DNA from 3 places in the Paenibacillus sp. Lou8.1 genome. Region 2 is predicted to be linked to each of the others. Evidence: riboswitches for the same ligand, from Rfam matches in the RefSeq annotation. Region 2 holds a riboswitch; each other region holds the start of a gene.
What was found. Region 2 has a riboswitch for cobalamin ahead of metE (5-methyltetrahydropteroyltriglutamate--homocysteine S-methyltransferase). Riboswitches for the same ligand answer to the same signal wherever they lie in the genome.
Positions count from the first base shown of each region.

Region 1 (4,283 bases), on a different contig from region 2:
GCTACCGACCTTTTTGCCATAGATATGAACGTTTCCCGAAGTTGGCTGATCTACACCCGAAAGCAGATGCAGCAAGGTCGATTTTCCACTGCCGTTCGGACCAATAATCCCCCACCAAGTTCCTTCGTCGACGCTCCAGCTTATATTCTTTAACGCATGGAATTCTCCATAGGCACGTGTCAGACCCGCTACCTCTAATGCCCGATCACGCACTTTCTGTGATTCACTTTGTTCTGTCACAGCAGTTCCCCCCTGCGCAGCTTCTTGTTCCGATACAGGAGATATGCGAAGAACGGTGCCCCAACAAAGGCCGTCATCACGCCCAGAGGAATTTCCGTGGGGGATAACAACGTGCGAGCCGCCGTATCCGCCCAAGCCATAAAAATGGCTCCACCGAGCGCAGATAATGGAACAATCATCCGGTAATCAGGACCTGTCACCAGACGAATGATATGCGGTACAACAAGTCCCACAAAGCCAATCACTCCACATACCGAGACAGCGGCAGCTGTCAGCAGCGTGGAAATGATCAGGACAGATAGCTTCGTCGCATCTACATGAACTCCCATGTGAGCCGCCTGACGTTCACCCAAAGCCAAAATATTCAGCACACGTGCCCGGTTCCATAGAAATACCAGTCCTATGACCACATAAGGTAAAAGGATTCCTGTATATGACCAACCGCGCAGACTAAGACTTCCCATCGTCCAGTACAATATTTCATTGACCGTCTCCTTCGACATGGCTGTCAGAAAGGAAACAACTGCTCCTAGAAAGGATTGCATCACCACACCCGACAAAATGAGACTTTGTGTCGGAATTTTTCCACCTTCCCGTGCCAACGTTAGCACCATCCACAGCGTCAGCATTCCGGTCGTAAATGCCACTAGCGGCAGCGTCCATATGCCAACAAATGAAAATTGAAGGCCCCAATAGATCAGTACTGCCGCTCCTACCGAAGCCCCCGAGGATACCCCCAGTGTATACGGATCAGCCAAAGGATTACGCAGCACACCCTGAAATCCGGCTCCCGCCAGCGCCAGCGCTGCTCCTACCAACATTCCCAGTAACACTCGTGGCAATCTGACCTTCAAAATAATCTGCTCTGAGGATGTATTCCAATCCGGTGTAAACGTATCGCCTAACCACGGAAGGTGGTTAACCAGAATGCCCGTGATCTGGCTGACCGGAAGCTTGGCCGAGCCGATGCCAAGACAGAGCAGCAGCGTCAGCAACAGCAGGACAAGACCTGTCCCTCCAAAGCCGATCAGTTTACGGTTCATTTGAAAATTTCAGGATACACGCCCTTGGCCACTTCCTTGAGACCTTCCGTTACGCGTGGACCCGGACGACTGATCAAATTATCATCCACGGCAAACACCCGGTTATGGCGAACAGCCGATATTTGATCCCATCCACTGCGAGCTTTAATGATTTCGCCGAGCGTCTGGCCAGTTTTGTCGTCCTTGACACTTTTGCTGTACAAAATCACGTCAGGGTTCGCAGCAATAATATTTTCTTCACTAATTTGGTACCACCCCTTCTGCGTGGCACCTACATTTTCGCCGCCCGCCAACGTAATCAGCTCGTCCATAAACTCGCCTTTACCAACTGTCCAGCCTGGTGAAAACTCGACGTATACCCGCAGCTTCTGCCCTTTACCGATATTTTTAACTCCTTCTTTCACTTCCGCTACATCTGCCCTCATCTTGTCAGTCACCGCTCTCGCATCTTTCTGATGATCGGTGATTTTTCCATACAATTCGATGTTAGCTATGACATCTTCAACTGTCTTCGGTTCCGTTTTAAAAATCATAATTCCCATGTCGCGCAGCTTGGTCGTAGCCTGTTCACTAAGTGATATCCCTGCAAAAACGACTTCCGGGTTAGCAGCAATGATCGCCTCTTCGTTCGGTTTCATAATACCGCCCACTTTAGGCTTTTTCGTAGCTGCTGCCGGGTAATCAGAGTAGTCGGAGACGCCAACTATTTCCTTATCCAGCCCGATGGCGAACAGCGCCTCGGTTTCTGCCGGGGAGACGGAAACGATTTTATCCGGCGCTTTTTTGAATGTAAATTCCTGTCCTGTTGCATCCTTAACTGTGAGTGGGTAAACTGTTTTGCCCGGAGGCTCTTGTGCGGTTACGGTCTTTCCTGGCTGCTGTGCAGAAGTCTGATTCTCTTTATTTTCAGCATTTTTTCCATTAGAGCCACATGCACTCAGCACAACTGCCAAAATCAGAACCAATAGACCTGTTGTCCAAACCTTTATTTTTTTTCCTGCCATGATTTGCACCCCTTCATAAAAAAATCGTTAAGAGCGTTACTTGAGCATCATCAGATATCTTCTAAATCCAGCCTTCTTTTCCTATCAAAAAAACCCCGCATCCTCATATTAGGACACAGGGGTCACGTTAGCGCAGATTGTGCGCAGGCGGCAGCTTCTTTCCGCACGGACAGTCACTGCGAACACGTCATCCTTTCCTCGAAGGATTATGGTGACAGGCGGACGGGCAGGTATCCTGACTTATGGTAAGATGCATGTCCTGAAATTCCTTCATATGCTTAGTAGCACATAAAGCAGGACTAACCGGCATGTTTCCATTTACAGTGGCGGGACCGCGCCGGACTTACACCGACTTCCCTTTTAACAGCGCAGGCAAGGGAAACCATAGTTTCATCACACTGCGCCGACCTCGTCTGCTGGATATTTGATGTAGTGGTAGTCAAGCCGTTCTTTTACTTGATGATTATAGGTTAAAATGAGGCGGCTTACAACCCAAACAGCCTCTTTACCCGCTGGTGTCTAACCTAATGAGGGAGCATTTCCGCTATGTAATTGTGCGGTCCTGCCAGCCTCAATTGAATCCTAAATGCTTCTCCCGGCTTCGGATTCAGACTCCAAAAATCATGGCCCGGTATCAGCATGCAAGCTAACTGACGAATTACGCCACCATGCGTAACGACCAAAACAGAGGGCGGCGCAGCAGTCAAATCCATGGGTTGAACTTCCATAGCAACACGCCATTCATACAGAGAGTCAAGAAATTTCCGCAAACGATTCACAAAATCTGTCCAAGACTCTCCTCCAGGAGGGGTTATCCGTTGCGGCTCATCAATCCAAGCGCGATACAACGACACATCCTTGAGCATGTCATACGTTTTTCCATCCCACTCGCCAAAATGAAGCTCTCGCAGACGTGGTTCCATCATAGGAGACATAGTAGATAGGGAACCTCCAGACGTCAATTCTGACTCCGGCACAATGATCTGCAAGGTCTGGCGACATCGCATTAAATCGCTGCAATAGATTCGAGCAAAGGACTGCCCCTGCAATTCTTCTTGCAAAGGCTTTAATTCCTGTTCTGCTCCTGGTAGCAAACCTAAGTCGGAGTGTCCCATATATCGACGTTCCTTATTCCATAAGGTTGTGCCGTGACGAACTAACACGAGTTCCATGTCCCAATGCAGATCTTCTTTAGCATCATATGGCACCTTATCCTCCTGTGAGTTCGGACTTTGTACGTATTCTACCGTCCTTTTTGCTGCTATATCTTGCTTCAAGATCATGTCACTTCCTGCTCGATCATTATTCAGTGTGTCACGCCTCACCCTCACCGCACCCATCCCAAGGCAAAACAACCTGCGGCTCCTAACAAACACAATCCTACGAACATACTGGACACGGCGAACATCAGCTGGATTGTATGCCGTATATCTTTCGACTCTAGCGGTCGTATCCAATCGCCCATGTATGCACGAAAAGAGCGTACGCCATGATACACATTATAGCCTCCAAGACGAATCCCCAGTGCTCCAGCAACAGCTGATTCCGGGAAGCCACTGTTCGGGCTTGGGTGCAGACGAGCGTCTCGCTTGACTGTGCGCCAGCTTCTAGCAGCATCTCGCTTGTACATCCACGCCGCTACGACAAGCATTGCCGCTGTCAGGCGTGCCGGAATGTAGTTAGCCACATCATCTAGACGTGCTGAAGCCCAGCCTAAATGCAGATACTTTTCATTTTTATAGCCAACCATGGAATCGAGCGTATTCACAGCACGATAAGCCAGCGCCAAGGGTGCTCCTCCGATCAGGGCATAAAAAAGCGGGGAAATAATCGCGTCCACGATATTTTCAGCGACCGTTTCAACCGTACCACGTACAATCTCAGGCTCATCAAGCTGTTGCGTATCCCGCCCGACAATCATGCCCAGCTCCCGCCGTGCCGCTGCCAGATCATCCGCCTGCAACGCTCGGTATACGGCCATTCCTGCATCCTTTAG
Region 1 covers NZ_JANAVN010000015.1:159,833-164,115, forward strand. The annotation lists gene NLX78_RS20870 (ABC transporter ATP-binding protein) at 1-240, opposite strand, end outside; gene NLX78_RS20875 (FecCD family ABC transporter permease) at 237-1,283, opposite strand; gene NLX78_RS20880 (ABC transporter substrate-binding protein) at 1,280-2,287, opposite strand; cobalamin riboswitch at 2,496-2,689, opposite strand; gene NLX78_RS20885 (histidine phosphatase family protein) at 2,812-3,570, opposite strand; gene cbiB (adenosylcobinamide-phosphate synthase CbiB) at 3,615-4,283, opposite strand, start outside.
Region 1: linked by a shared signal. The riboswitch ahead of NLX78_RS20880 (ABC transporter substrate-binding protein) and the one ahead of metE (5-methyltetrahydropteroyltriglutamate--homocysteine S-methyltransferase) in region 2 are both predicted to bind cobalamin.

Region 2 (4,283 bases):
GTTGCCCGGTCCTTCCGCAAGCATCTGCGCAAGGGACTCCGGTTGTTCGAGGAAGAGATAGAATCCAGTCTGTCTGACGACGAACTACATATGGCCAATCCCCATTTGCAAGAAGTCTGCCCTCGTTCCTACGCATTCGCACGCGAAGAAACGGAGACGGAAACCCGGCAGGCTGCTGAATCGCTCATTCATAACCTGAACACCATGAGCAGTCGGGCGGGGGGACAGATTCCATTCACTTCACTGAATTACGGAATGTGCACGTCTGCTGAGGGACGGCTTGTTACTCAATCGCTGCTGGAGGCCACCATTCGCGGCTTGGGCAGCGGGGAAACTCCTATTTTTCCACAACATATTTTCCAATGTAAAGAGGGAATCAACCAGGCAGAAGGCGACATCAATTATGATTTGTTCTTACGGGCGGTAGAATGCTCTAGCAGACGGATGTATCCCAATTTTGTGAATGTGGATGCCACCTTCAACCTGCCTTTTTACCGTGCTGATGATCCAGATACCATTATAGCGACAATGGGTTGCCGTACCCGCACCATTTCTGACCGTTTCGGTAGAAACCGGCAAAGTGGCAAGGGGAATCTCTCCTTCAATACCATTAATCTGGTGCGGCTTGGCATTGAATATGGTATTTGCACAGGCAAACGCCTGACACCTGACCGTGATCGCTTTGATGCGAGACTAGAAGAAGTTATGCGCATTGCGGTAGATGGCCTAATTCATCGCTATCAAATCCAGACCAGCCAACCGGCCAAAGCCTCGGACTTTATGATGCGCGAAGGGGTATGGGAAGGTGGAGAACAACTGGCACCAGATGATAAGGTGGGAGGCGTACTAAAACACGGTACGCTTTCGATTGGGTTCATCGGGCTGGCTGAGTGCATGAAGGCACTATACGGGAAACACCACGGGGAGGATGATTTTGTATACCGAGAGGCACAGCGAATCATCACTTCCATGCGCGTGTATTGCGATCGAATGAGTGAACATCACAATTTAAATATTACATTGTTCGCTACGCCTGCCGAAGGTCTGTCGGGCAAGTTCACATTGCTGGATCAACGTGATTTCGGGATTATTCCTGAAGTAAATGATCGAGAATATTACACGAATTCTTTTCATATTCCCGTGTATTATACGCTCCCGGCTGCTCGTAAAATCAGCTTGGAAGCTCCGTTCCATAACCTATGCAACGCTGGTGCGATTTCATACATTGAGCTGGACGGTAATGCGCGGAATAACCCGGATGCGTTTCTTAAAATTGTTCAGTATGCGCTGCATCAGAACATCGGCTACTTTTCCATCAACCATCCGGTGGATCGTTGTACGGAATGTGGTTATGAAGGGATTATCGGGACAAGCTGCCCCCAATGTGGCACAGATGAGGAGCACACACACTTTCAGCGCTTACGTCGGGTAACCGGATATCTGACAGGAGATTATACCGTTCGCTTTAATGCCGCAAAACAGGCAGAAGTTCGAGACCGGGTGAAACATAAGTGAATTTGTGTGGCTACATTCCGGAATCTCTGAACGAAGGATACGGCCTGCGCACCGTTGTGTTCATTAGCGGTTGCCGTCATGCCTGTCCTGGATGCTTTAATCCAGCGTCGTGGAGCTTCCGTGCAGGCGAGCCATTCACCCCCCAACGACAACAGGAGGTCATTCGTGACATCATGGAAAATCCGTTGTTGGATGGACTGACTCTCTGCGGGGGAGACCCGTTTTTCTCAGCAGCAGAATGCTCGCAATTTGTGCGTGACTTCCGCGAAGCCTGTCCCGACCGAACCGTGTGGGCTTACACTGGCTTTGTCTATGAAGATCTACTCACAGATCCGGAGCGACAGGAACTGGCGCTTTTGTGCGATGTGATTGTGGACGGTCGTTTTGTAGAACAGCAAAAGGACCTGACCCTTCCCTTCCGGGGCAGTCGCAACCAGCGTCTGGTAGATGTGAAAGCCAGTATTCAGGCAGGTTATGTCGTTTCATTGACATAAGGCGATGCTTACCCAGCAAGCAAGATGCTATATCTAATCTAAGACAAGCCCCCATCATGGGTAAGGCTTGTCTTTTTTTCATATGGCTAACAGATTCCATTGGAGTTTCTATTGCGCATCCTGTAAGTTTCACTTATGATGGTGAACAAGTATACGAGTGCATAATTATTCGTCATACCTTAACCGCATAGCTTGGAGATAGGTGTCTGTTCTATTCAGATCAGGCTTAAAAGGGAAGCCGGTGCAAATCCGGCACGGTCCCGCCACTGTAAACGGGGAACTTTCAGCTGTTCATATATCCACTGGTCCACAGACCGGGAAGGAATGCTGAGTGTCATGATCCGTAAGTCAGGAGACCTGCCTATTTTAACAACATCGCAAGTACCTACGGAAGATAGGGAGGTGTTAAGAGCAGTCGCCGTATTTTTGATTTTTTAATCACGGAGGCATTCTTTCCCCTACTTATTTTTAACCTTGGGGGGAAGAATGCCTTTTTTTGGTACGTAAAAATAAAACAGCTACCCACTAGGAGGAAAAGTACATGTCCATTATTGAATGGCCTGAATTGTCCGGCTTAATTAGCAGTAATCTGGGATATCCGCGTATCGGCGAAAATCGGGAATGGAAGAAAGCACTGGAACGCTTCTGGAACGGCAGCATTAACGAAAGCGAACTGCAGACGGAAATGAAAAAATTACGGTTGGAGCATCTGAGCAAGCAGCGCAATAAGGGGATTGATCGCATTCCTGTCGGAGACTTCTCCTATTACGATCACATGCTGGATACATCTGTGATGTTCGGTCTGGTTCCCGGACGGTTCAACTATCGTCCCGCGGGTCCGGTTCCTCTGTCCGTGTATTTCGGGATCGCTCGTGGACAGAAGGGAGCAACCGCCAGTGAAATGACCAAATGGATGAATACCAATTATCACTACATCGTTCCTGAATTGGCGAACGCAGTTCCGGTGTTCACTGAAAATAAACCTTTACAGGCTTATCGTGAAGCAAAACAAGAACTAGGTATTGATGGGAAACCGGTCCTCATCGGCCCCTATTCATTCGTTACCCTTTCCAAAGGCTATGATCGTAAGGAGCTTGCCTCTATTATAAGAACCTTCCTGCCTTTATACACCCGTGTCCTGTCTGAACTAGCAGCAGAAGGTGTTCAGTGGGTCCAAATCGATGAACCTGTCCTGACCACCTCATTCCCAGTAGAGGATCTGGACATTATTCAGGAAGTCTATGAAGCTTTGAACCAGGCTGCGCCCTCCTTAAATATAATGCTGCAAACCTACTTTGGCAGCCTAGATCATTATGAGCGTCTGTCCGCACTTCCGGTACAGGGGCTGGGTCTTGATTTTGTATATGATGATGGCGAAAATCTTCAGCATATATTGCAGCATGGCTTCCCTAAAGGAAAAACGCTGGGCGCTGGTGTCATTGACGGACGCAATATATGGCGCAGCGACCTGAACGCTGTAGCTGCTCTGCTGGGTCAGTTAGCAGAACAGACCACTGCCGAGCAGCTTATCGTACAGCCATCATGCAGTCTGCTTCATGTGCCAGTCAGCCTGGAGGCAGAGCACAAGCTGGACAAGGAGCTGGTACAAGCGCTGGCCTTTGCTGATGAAAAGCTAGAGGAAATCGCCATCCTGACGGCTGCACTTGGCAAACACGATCCATCCGCACTCACCAAGCTTGGACAAAGTGCAGATGCGGTAGCCCGTTTCAACAGTTCAGCGGCACGCGTACAGACAGCTGCCGATCTGGCCGACCTGTTGGCCAAAGAGCCTCTGTCACGCAGCGTTCCTTTCGCCGAGCGTCGTGAGATTCAGCAAAATAAGCTGAAGTTGCCTCCACTGCCTACGACGACCATTGGTAGCTTCCCGCAAACCGCCGAGATCCGCAAGGCCCGCCTGCACTATCGCAAAGGAGAATGGTCTGCCGAGCAATATCGAACGTTCATCCAACAGCAAATTAAGGAATGGATTGATATCCAAGAGGACATTGGCATTGACGTGCTTGTACATGGGGAATTTGAGCGGACCGACATGGTTGAATTTTTTGGCGAAAAGCTGAACGGCTTTGCTTTTACGCAAAACGGATGGGTGCAGTCCTACGGCTCCCGCTGTGTCAAACCGCCGATTATATACGGAGACGTTTCCTTCGATCAGCCCATGACCGTGGAAGAAACGGCATTCGCCCAATCGTTAACTTCCAAACCTGTTAAGGGAATGCTTACGGGTCCTGTGACCATTTTGAACTGGTCTTTCGA
Region 2 covers NZ_JANAVN010000007.1:283,278-287,560, forward strand. The annotation lists gene NLX78_RS12625 (anaerobic ribonucleoside triphosphate reductase) at 1-1,515, shown strand, start outside; gene nrdG (anaerobic ribonucleoside-triphosphate reductase activating protein) at 1,512-2,009, shown strand; cobalamin riboswitch at 2,193-2,388, shown strand; gene metE (5-methyltetrahydropteroyltriglutamate--homocysteine S-methyltransferase) at 2,551-4,283, shown strand, end outside.

Region 3 (4,283 bases), on a different contig from region 2:
CGACGATCCCAGCAGGGCGAACAGCCTGCCCAGACGATCCAATGGGCCGCTAATTTTTAGCGAGGCAGCCAGCCCCAACCCCAGCGTAAGCACCGTCATGACGGCAAAGCCCGCAGCAGCTAGCTCCACAGTAGCAGGCAGTCTGTTCCACAGTTCGGCTAGCACGGATTCCTTGGATACATACGAGGTGCCCCAATGCCCTGTGAACACATCCCGCAGCCAGTTCACATATTGAATATGAAGCGGTTCGTTTAAGCCCAGTTCCTGCCGTAGCGTCGTCAACGCCTCCTCAGAGGCAGGAACATTATGCGCGGTGAGCAAAATGGTAGCAGGGTCTCCAGGAGCCAGCCGCATCAATACAAAAGTCAGCGTGGATACAACGAATACAATGATGAGCAGCTGCGCCACACGTTTCAGTATAAAACGAATCATAGGATACGCCGCTCGTTATTCCGCAATATCGGATTGCGCTGTAATGTAGTAATACTCGATCGGATGGGGTGTAAAACCCTCTACCCCTTTTTTCACACCGAACACATTGTCAGGATGCACAATGAACGACTGTGGCAAATTCGTATTGATGATATCCAGCGCTTGTAGTGTCACAGCATTACGCTGCGCTGTATCCTTCGCCAGCTTCAAGCTGTTAAGAATACTCTCCAGCGGTTTGGAACTATAACGGCTTACATTGGCTTCACTTTTCGAAGAATAAAACATGTCCATAAAATATTGTGGCTCTCCTGTATGAGCAGTAAGCATACTGTACATAGCAAAATCCCAATCGTTTTTGGTCAACGCCTCGTCGATATTTTCCACCTTGCGAATCTTGACCTGGATTCCCTCTTTCAGCAATTGGCTTTGGATGACCTCAGCCATAACAGAGAGCTCCGGACGCTGAGGAAAAGTCAGCAGCGTAACCTCGAACGGCTTGCCTTGCTTAGTCCATGTCCCTTGGGCATCCTTCTGCCAGCCATCCTTCGTTAACAGCTGATCCGCCGTTCCGTCCAGCGCTTTACGCTCAACTTTACCGAAGGGAAGAATGCTCGGGAACGGACTGCTTGCTTCCGTACCGAAGCCCCTCATGACGGCGCTCACAATCGATGTGCGTGGAATCAGGCTGTCTACCACCTTACGGTTCGCCGCATCCTTGAATACTGGGGATTCCATATTGTACACGAGCATATGGGTGCGCAAGGAGGGAGCCGACAGCACTTGTAGCTTGTCGTTCTTTTTCAGTACCTCTGCGTTATCAACCGGAATATCCGTCGCTACGTCCACCTCGCCGGATTGCAGCGCCATCAGGCGCGAATTCCCGTCCGTAATGAACTTCATCGTCGCTTCAGCCAATCGTGCCTTCTCGCCCCAATATCCGTCATAACGCTCTACGATCAAGGATTGGTCCTTGTTGAACGCTTTGATTTTAAAGGCGCCTGTCATCGCTGGGTAGCTCTGCTCATCTTTCATCGATGCCACATCCAGTACAATCGTCGATGGATCAGCTAGATTGGACACCAACGCCGCATTCGGCTGGTTTGTCGTGATCTTTAAGGCCAGCGGGCCGCTTACATCAATGGACTTCACATTCAGTAAATCCTTCGCCAGATGGCTTTTCTCGATAGAGCGTAGCAAAGATGCTTTTACACTTGCTGCATCCATACTCTTTCCATTATGAAAAGTGACTTTATCCTGCAAGCTGAACGTCCAAACTGTAGGACTATCCTGCTTCCACTCCTTTGCCAGCCAAGCCACAGGCTCCAGCTTTTCATTCAAACGTACCAGTGTCTCACCTGCACCGGATCGCATCACATCCCAGCTATTATCTCCGTGCGGGTCAACACCTGACGGTTTCCATGTATACGCCATTACCAGCTTTTTACCTGTCGCTGTTTGTTGTGCTGACGCGTTCTCATCTTTGCCGGAGCTATTCGACGTCTTATTGCTAGTACATCCCGAAAGAGCCATAACTGCCAGTAACAGCATCACCCCTGTACATATCAACCATGAGCGCCTGCTACGATTGCTAATCATTCGATGAATCCCCCTCTATCTTGTAAAATCATATAAACCTAACGCAAAACGCGAAAAAAGCATTCCGGACCACTTGATCAGCAGTCAGAAATGCTTTCATTATAAAATGTCAAAACACACCTCGAAGCCAACTCCAAAAACATAGAAGGGATCAGATCGGTTTCAGACATTCCGTATGCAGCACGCCTAACCACCTCCCCAGCATCCCGTGGGTCTGACAGTGATGTCAAAACAGGCAGGTCTCCTGACTCCAAGCGTATCTTTCAGGCCTTCCCGGTTCTTCACAGTTCCAGTGGCTGTTCTGAAAGCTCCAGCAGTATCCTGCTGATGCCTGTATACAGTGGCGGGCCCGTGTCGGAATCAACCGAACTTCCCTTTTAAGTGAACACGCTCAACAACTATCCACATGGTCTCAACAAAACCCCGTACATAGAGTCGTCCGGCTCACACCTGTTTTCTTCCTTTATTTCTTTCCATTACGATCTTATTTTGTTGTCACAGGCTTGTCAATAAATGCTGCACAATAATTTAAATTTGAACAATATGGCGAGAATGAAGGTAATGGCTATTCATTGCGTGCACGAAATGAACGTGCTAAAATTAGGTATAGAGATAACCTTCGTGTCCGTATACTAAAAAGAGTCTTCGCCGCGCCAACGGCAAAGACTCTTAGGACTTGAAAGGCTGTGGATCACCACCACGGCGCGCTAAATACTTAGCTAAACCCACCGTTAGGCGCCTAACCTAATTACGCGGTGGGTTTTCGCTTGTTCCGAAATTTCCGACGCAGCCAGCGATAAAGTTTACGAATACTAAACACCAGGCTTAGTAACGTAACCATCCAACGCAACACATCGTAGCACGATACAAGTGTGACCATCGGCTTCACCCCCTTTCGGGAAGCTGCACCGTGGTCCGAAAACATCCACCACTATTCAAAATCCATAATTTAGATTATACCATGCCCCTTCCTACCACTCTAGCAAATTCTTCTAGTAGATTATCAAGCTCCTAGTATTCATTTGGGGAACCACGCGGAACACGCAAAGCACCTGAGACTTATACATACGGAGCACATAATAATGAAATTGTCATCACCGGAACTTCGAGCGGTGAGGTTCAAGGCACAGGAAGAGGGACAAACTTTACGGACTCTACAGGTGAAAATTCCAATTCACTACAAAGAGGCGATTGCGCAACAAAAGGAGCTATTGATAATCCGAAGTTTAATACTAAAATCTCTGTAAGAAACACTGACAATGATGTCGCTTATACTTTTTATAAAGCCGATAATGGAAGCCTGCCAGATGCTGTTATTGATATTTGGAAAACAGGTGTACAGGATTTAGGCTTAACATGGAGTTCGTCTCTCTCATTTTCGGGAAGATATTTTTATACGTTCTAATATCTTCATGCTGGAACAAGGATGGGGCCTACACCCTATCCTTTTCCGTATTTTATTAATCGATTTATTAAATTCTTCATCTTAGAAAGGATGTTTCCTTTTGAAAACAAGCAGCTTTCGCTTCATTATAGTTTTCTTGCTCGTTCCAACTCTATTGTCTGCCTGCTCACCATCTTCTTCTCCATCAACGCAGTCAATCCCATCAAAAGAAGTTCAATCAAGCAAAAAAACAATTCCTTCAGAACAAGGCCAATACCTATCTATGACTTATACAGAATATATGAATGGGAAAAATACAGATAAAGGTATGGTTATGCGGGTCATGACGTATGACTTAAGCAGTAAAAAAATGACCAAACTGGCCGATGTTCCTTATACCTCTCAATACCCACTTTCCGTGGTGTCCTTACCTGATCACAAAATTTATTACTCTGCCGATGTGGATGATAAGGGAGACCAACTATTTTCGTACGACTTAAATTCAAAAAAAACTGAACAATTATCCGATAATTTATTTGCCATTAATCGTATAGTGCCAACTACTCCAGAAGGTCCACTTGTTCTAGCTGCGGTCAAAAAAGGAGAACGTACACTTAAAACGATTTTCTACAATAAATCGACTCATACAATGCAGTTCTTACATGATGAAAATCAGGATATGAATACTTGGTCTGTATCTTACAACTCTAGCAAAAGCGCAACGTACATTTCCCAATTTTCCGAAAATGGACGAGATAAACAAAGAGACATCGCAACCAAGAAACAGTCCACTATGCTCCCTCCGGACTACAAGGTTACAGAAATCAACAACGCCACTAAACAAGAGCGGTCTGTCATTACACTAAAGAAC
Region 3 covers NZ_JANAVN010000003.1:187,141-191,423, reverse strand. The annotation lists gene nikB (nickel ABC transporter permease) at 1-432, opposite strand, end outside; gene NLX78_RS05730 (ABC transporter substrate-binding protein) at 448-2,028, opposite strand; cobalamin riboswitch at 2,246-2,449, opposite strand; gene NLX78_RS05725 (hypothetical protein) at 3,534-4,283, shown strand, end outside.
Region 3: linked by a shared signal. The riboswitch ahead of NLX78_RS05730 (ABC transporter substrate-binding protein) and the one ahead of metE (5-methyltetrahydropteroyltriglutamate--homocysteine S-methyltransferase) in region 2 are both predicted to bind cobalamin.